Chroococcidiopsis sp. TS-821: one gene and its partner. The protein of the gene in region 1 interacts with the protein of each later gene in a pairwise test. Links are inferred from orthologs where the notes say so. Each region holds a gene or a part of one and is shown in the gene's direction. Other genes may lie near its edges.

Evidence for each region.
Region 2: the proteins of B1A85_RS00145 (region 1) and B1A85_RS03310 interact in binary tests that used the Escherichia coli proteins (3 or more experiments, as listed by UniProt). The link is inferred for Chroococcidiopsis sp. TS-821 from one-to-one orthologs.

Annotation. Positions count from the first base shown.
Region 1 is NZ_MVDI01000001.1:38,736-42,055, forward strand. Bases 152-3,145 are described here. They hold B1A85_RS00145 (penicillin-binding protein 2), read left to right. Parts: upstream 152-708; coding sequence 709-2,583; downstream 2,584-3,145. Other genes in these bases: B1A85_RS00140 (hypothetical protein), read left to right, coding at 152-478; B1A85_RS00150 (thioredoxin domain-containing protein), read left to right, coding at 2,705-3,145. In the rest of the region: more of B1A85_RS00140, read left to right, coding at 1-151; more of B1A85_RS00150, read left to right, coding at 3,146-3,320. UniProt on the Escherichia coli protein: Essential cell division protein that catalyzes cross-linking of the peptidoglycan cell wall at the division septum. Required for localization of FtsN.
Region 2 is NZ_MVDI01000001.1:687,456-690,630, reverse strand. What follows is about bases 136-2,984. They hold B1A85_RS03310 (FtsW/RodA/SpoVE family cell cycle protein), read left to right. Parts: upstream 136-901; coding sequence 902-2,068; downstream 2,069-2,984. Other genes in these bases: B1A85_RS03300 (cytochrome c biogenesis protein), read left to right, coding at 2,886-2,984; B1A85_RS03305 (cytochrome c biogenesis protein CcdA), read left to right, coding at 2,135-2,875; B1A85_RS03315 (phycobilisome linker polypeptide), read left to right, coding at 551-754; apcB (allophycocyanin subunit beta), read left to right, coding at 136-241. Also shown: more of apcB, read left to right, coding at 1-135; more of B1A85_RS03300, read left to right, coding at 2,985-3,175.

The DNA of each region.
Region 1 (3,320 bases):
TGCACATACAAGCGATTCTCATCGCCGAGTGCGACCTACAGAAAACTTCTCCCAAAAAACGACAATTCGCCATCAAAGCGTGCCGATTTTACCCAGTGCCAGAAAACCTCACTGGTTAATTCGCCTCAGCATTTTGCAACGCAGTTCTACTGTAGTGCTTTTTTTCTTGCTCGCGACAGTACTCGCACTCTATAGCGGAACAATTTATTCACAGCGAAAATGGTATCAATCATACCAAAAGCGAGAAAATTTACAACGTCAAGAACGGCAGTTCACAACAGCAATTGAAGTGTTGAAAAATAAAATGGCGCAGCAAGCTGAGCAACCTGAAACAGGTTTACTTCCTGCCGATCCCACGCAGGCGATTTTCTTGAAATCAGCACCCCAACGCCCCGCACGCTCCGCAGAAACAATTGTATCTGCAACTTCAGTGACGACTCGTAAAAGTCCTCATACTTCAGCTCCTATAGGTTATTAAGCACAGGTAAACGACGAGTGCACAGTACATCAAGAATGTTTGTCTCAATTTAGAACTTACGTGAAAACTCGCTTCCTTAGCGATCGGACATATGCGGATAACATTTAACGCAGCACTAGCGCTATGCTAGTGCGATCAATTTTTTACAAACTGCGTAAGTTCTGTATCATTGATTCTGCTTACCCTCGTCTTTTCGACTTGAGTATAGTTAACAACTTAAAACTTGCCCTATGCCTACTTCAGTTCCTCCTGGCTCTAGCTTTGACCGCAAGCGTCGTAGAGTCACAACTATGGACGCACCACGCCAATCAACTCGGCAAAAAACTAAGAAACGACTGAGTCAACCGTTAAAACGTTCTTCAGTACCGTATTTTCGGTTGCTTTTAGTGTGGGGTGTATTGCTGGCTGGTGGTTTAGTGCTAGCGGGGAACTTGTATCATCTCCAAGTTGTGCATTCTTCAGCTTTACTAAAAAGAGCGCAACAGCAACAGACGACCTATGTACGTCCTTTTGTGCCTCGCCGTCAAGTCGTTGACCGCAACAATAATGTGTTAGCAATTGATCGTCAGGTGTACACGCTGTACGTACATCCTAGGTTATTTAAGAGTGTCGCAGAAGCTGAAGAGGTTGCTCAGAAAGTAGCTGAAATTATCAGTCGTCCGACCATCGACGTTGTTACTTCATTCGTAAATGGGTACAACAATAATCGCAATCGAGGTATTCGAGTCGCGTCAGCTTTATCAGAAGAAATTGCAGATAAGCTCAAAAACCTCAAAGCAAACGGTTTAGACTTGGTTCAAGAGTCCTCGCGGTTGTATCCTCAAGAAACGGTTGCTGCTGACGTTGTTGGCTACGTCGATCGAGACCATCGCGGTCAAGCAGGGGTAGAGTATAGTCAACAACAGTTACTCGAACGCTCAGCAGAACCAGTCAGGTTGCGCAAAGCTCGTCATGGAGAATTATTGAGCGCTTACGTTCCTGAAGGCTTTGTCCACCGCGATGAAACAAAACTGCAACTCACGATCGATACCCGACTGCAACGCGCTGCGCGCATCGCCTTGCGCGAACAAATGCAAAAGTTCAACGCCAAGCGCGGTGGCGTAATTGTGATGGACGCACAGGATGGTTCTATTCTAAGTTTGGTTTCTGAGCCTTCTTACAATCCCAATGAGTATTTCAACTTTGAGCCTCAGTTTTTTAGAAACTGGTTACTGGCAGATCTTTACGAACCAGGCTCGACCTTTAAGCCGATAAATATCGCGATCGCACTCGAAGAGCAAGTTATTAAACCCAACGATGTCTTCCCCGACCCCGAAGTCATTAAAGTGGGTGGTTGGTCGATTCGCAACGCTGAGAAAGAGAGTAATGTTGCCCTATCAATTACCGGAATTTTGCAACACTCCAGCAATGTCGGCATGGTACAAGTGATGCAACGCCTCAAACCCGACGTGTTCTATAGCTGGCTGCAAAAGCTAGGCTTAGGAAAAGCTGTCGGTATCGACCTCCCCTTCGAAGCTCGAGGTCAACTGAAAAATCAAGCCAAGTTTGTTACTTCCCCGATTGAACCTGCAACCGCTTCGTTTGGTCAAGGATTTTCACTAACACCTATTCAGCTAGTGCAACTTCATGCCGCTTTAGCGAATGGCGGCAAACTCATCACGCCTCATGTTGTACGCGGGTTAATAGATAATCAAGGTCAATTGCAATGGCAGCCTAAGTTGCCACAGCCCAGAGCAATTTTTTCGCCACAAACAACGCAGACTGTCGTCAAAATGCTAGAAGCCGTCGTTCTTGAGGGTAGCGGCAAAGCCTCACAAGTGCCAGGGTACCGCATTGGTGGGAAAACAGGTACAGCACAAAAAGCAAACATCGGCGGACGTGGCTATCGGCGCGGTGCCGTGATTACAAGTTTTGTCGGCATGATGCCTATAGAAGCACCTCGTTACGTTGTTTTAGCTATCGTTGATGAACCCAAAGGAATTGCCTACGGCTCAACCGTCGCAGCACCTATTGTGCGATCCGTCATGGAATCGCTCATTTCAATTGAACGAATTCCCCCCAGTCAACCTATACCTGCGCAAGAGAGCAGACAAGCAGAGGAGTAGAGGAGCAAAGGAAGAATAGTGGTTTTTATATAACTCACCACTCATCACGCATCACTCAAAACCAACTCCTTTAATGTTGTCCGCTAGACTAAGCAGTAGGTAGCAAATATGGTAGCTCGCTATGTCTAACCGCCTTGCCCAAGCTCAAAGCCTTTACTTGCGCAAACACGCAGAAAATCCAATTGATTGGTGGACTTGGTGTGATGAAGCCTTGGCAACAGCAAAAGCACAAAATAAACCGATATTTCTCTCGATTGGCTATTCGAGTTGCCACTGGTGTACGGTCATGGAAGGAGAAGCATTTTCAGACCCAGCGATCGCCGAATATATGAATGCTTACTTTCTCCCGATCAAGGTAGACCGCGAAGAACGCCCCGACCTCGATAGTATCTATATGCAAGCGTTGCAGATGATGGTAGGTCAAGGCGGCTGGCCTTTGAACGTTTTTATTGCGCCTGACGATCTCGTCCCATTTTACGGCGGGACTTATTTCCCGGTTGAACCACGCTACGGACGTCCAGGATTTTTACAAGTCTTACAAGCGATACGCCGCTACTACGACACCGAAAAGCAAGACTTACTCGCGCGTAAAGCCGCAATTTTAGAAGCAATTCAGCAAAGTGCGGTATTACCTAAAACGCAGCAGGCGGGCGAAGACCTACTCAAAAAGGGAATTGAAACCAACGCTGGTGTGATTACACCGCACGATTACGGTACGCAATTTCCCATGATTCCTT
Region 2 (3,175 bases), 650 kb from region 1 along the record:
CCGCGACCTCGACTACTACCTGCGCTACGCTACCTACGCAATGCTTGCTGGCGATCCTTCGATTCTTGACGAGCGCGTACTCAATGGTCTAAAAGAAACCTACAACTCGTTAGGCGTTCCTATCGGAGCAACAGTACAAGCTATTCAAGCAATGAAAGAAGTCACTGCTAGCTTAGTTGGTCCTGATGCCGGTAAAGAAATGGGTGTTTACTTCGACTACATCTGTTCTGGCTTAAGCTAATGACTCGCGCGCATAAGCGTAGCAGCTAGAGCTTTAAGGTACTTCTCCTTAAATTGAGGTCTGGAAGTTGATCGTGAGTGCTAAGACTGTTTTATCGCTTATTCAAAGCTTTAAAAAGCAGCAATAAGTGCTAAAGGTTTGGTATTGACGCTTGACTTCCAGCCTTTGAGCAATTAACTGAAAATTGTTCGATTATTAAAAAATTGCGTAAATACATGGGAAAATAGGGTAGCAGTGGTAGTTTGTTGCCCTCGAATCGCTTGAAATCAAAAATTTTCCAAATTCAATAATCAAGGAGAAACTCAACCAATGCGGATGTTTAAGGTCACTGCGTGTGTTCCCAGTCAAACTCGGATTAGAACACAGCGGGAATTACAAAACACCTATTTTACCAAGCTCGTTCCTTACGATAACTGGTTTCGCGAACAGCAAAGAATTATGAAAATGGGTGGCAAGATTGTTAAGGTAGAACTAGCAACAGGAAAGCCAGGAGTTAATACAGGCTTGCTGTAATTGCTTTTATATTTTTAGATTTAAGCGAGAGGTCTTGTGGGTCTCTCCTTTTTTATTGGAAGATAATTCATAATTCTTAAAGCCAAGGCGATCGCATAACCACAATAGCCGCTATACTCCTAATGTCATAACCTCAAATTCACTGCCGTGCAGATCCGTCAATTCATTCCTTTCTTTGACAAATCTGTAGCTGGATGGGCTAACGAAGCTCGCCTATTGCGTTGGTTAACGTTCCTGTGGTTGTTCGTCGGGCTAGTCATTTTATTTTCTGCATCGTACCCCGTTGCCGCTGTAGATCAGAACGACGGGCTTTATTTTGTCAAGCGCCAATTGATAGGAGTGGCTATTGGTTTAGTTGTATTTAACGTTCTTGTTCATACATCTCTACGCTTTGTACTTAGTATTACGCCTTGGAGTGTATTGCTTCTTTTAGGATTAATTTTTTTAACGCTGTTTATCGGAGAAGAAATTTTAAACGTTAAGCGCTGGTTGTCAATTGGCGGAATTCTGATTCAACCATCTGAGTTAATCAAGCCTTTCTTGATTTTGCAAAGCGCTCGTCTTTTCGGGCAATGGGATAAAATTAGCTGGCAAGCGCGCTTGTTTTGGTTAGCAGTGTTTGCACTGATTTTAGTCGGAATTCTTCTCCAACCTAACTTAAGTACAACCGCGCTCTGTGGCATGGCATTGTGGCTAATAGCACTCGCAGCCGGTTTACCCTATCTCCCTTTAGTAGGAACAGCTTTATTAGGGATATTAGCGGCAGTTGTCAGTATTAGTAAGAATCCCTATCAACTTAAGCGAATTACGTCTTTTCAAAACCCATGGAGCGATCCAGCAGACACTGGTTACCAGTTGATTCAAAGTTTACTGGCAGTAGGTTCAGGCGGAACGTGGGGAGCAGGATTTGGACTATCGCAACAAAAATTACATTATTTGCCAATTCAAGATACTGATTTTATTTTCGCAGTTTTTGCTGAAGAATTTGGGTTTGTTGGTAGTATCTTGTTGTTGCTTTTGCTAGTTATGTACGCAACAATTGCATTAATTGTGGCGCTCAAAGCTTGGCATCCAGTCCACAGATTAGTTGCAGTTGGTGCAATGATTTTTTTAGTAGGACAATCAATGCTGAATATTGGAGTTGCTACTGGAGTTTTACCTACAACCGGTTTACCACTTCCCTTTATTAGCTATGGTAGTAATTCAGTTATTTCCAGCTTGGCGATCGCTGGATTATTGATCCGTGTTGCTAGAGAAAACGCAGATGCTAATATTGTTGCTTTGCCTGAACGTAACCAGCGCCAAGCGCGCTAAAAGCTTTAGTCAGGCATCACGTAAGTTAAGATTGAAGCAGAATCAGCCTTTTAATGTATCTGCTCCATGCTCGAACTTTGGCAAGCTCGGTTGTACGAATTAGAACAATTTGCGAATACCCTCGTCTCTGACCAGTTAACGCATCTTGGCTGGTTGAGTATTGGTGTGATTTTTATGGCTGGTTTGTTGACTAGCTTGACACCGTGTATGCTTTCGATGCTGCCGATTACAGTCGGCTATATTGGCGGTTATGAAGCCGAAAGCCGCTGGCACGCGATGCAGATGTCTACTTGGTTTGCATTAGGTTTGGCAACTACTTTAGCAACTTTAGGAATCATCGCAGCATTCTTAGGACAAATTTACGGACAAGTAGGCATCGGGCTACCCCTTGTCGTTAGTATTGTGGCGATTTTGATGGGGTTAAACCTACTGGAAGCACTACCCCTACAGTTACCATCATTTGGTGGTTTAGAATGGATTTCGCAAGATTTGCCCCAAGGAATACGCTCCTATCTGATTGGTTTGACGTTCGGTGTTGTTGCTTCGCCTTGTAGTACACCTGTCCTGGCAACGTTACTTGCTTGGGTTGCGACAACGCAAGATCTGATTCTTGGTGCAACTCTACTTCTTGCGTATACCGTCGGCTATGTGGTGCCGTTAATTTTGGCAGGAACTTTTACAGTCGCAATCAAAAAACTGTTAGAGTTGCGCCGCTGGTCAGGCTGGATTACGCCAGTCAGTGGAGCATTACTTGTTGGTTTTGGCGTCTTTTCACTGTTGTCGCGCATTCCGGTAGGAAGTATTTAAATTTAAGTCAATGTCTTCAAATTCTGCCAATTTAAATTTGTGGTCATCACTGCGACGCTTTTTTCGACGTGAGTTTTTACCTGTACTAACAGACTTGCGCTTGGCAATTGTTTTGCTGTTAGCGATCGCGGTTTTTAGTATCGCAGGTACTGTGATTGAGCAAGGACAATCGGTTGCTTTCTACCAAGCCAACTATCCTGAAGATCCTGCATTATTTGGCTTTCTTAGCTGGAAAGTCTTGCTAAGGTTAGGGCTAGATCGCGTTTATCGTACGTGGTGGTTTTTGGCACTGCTGATTTT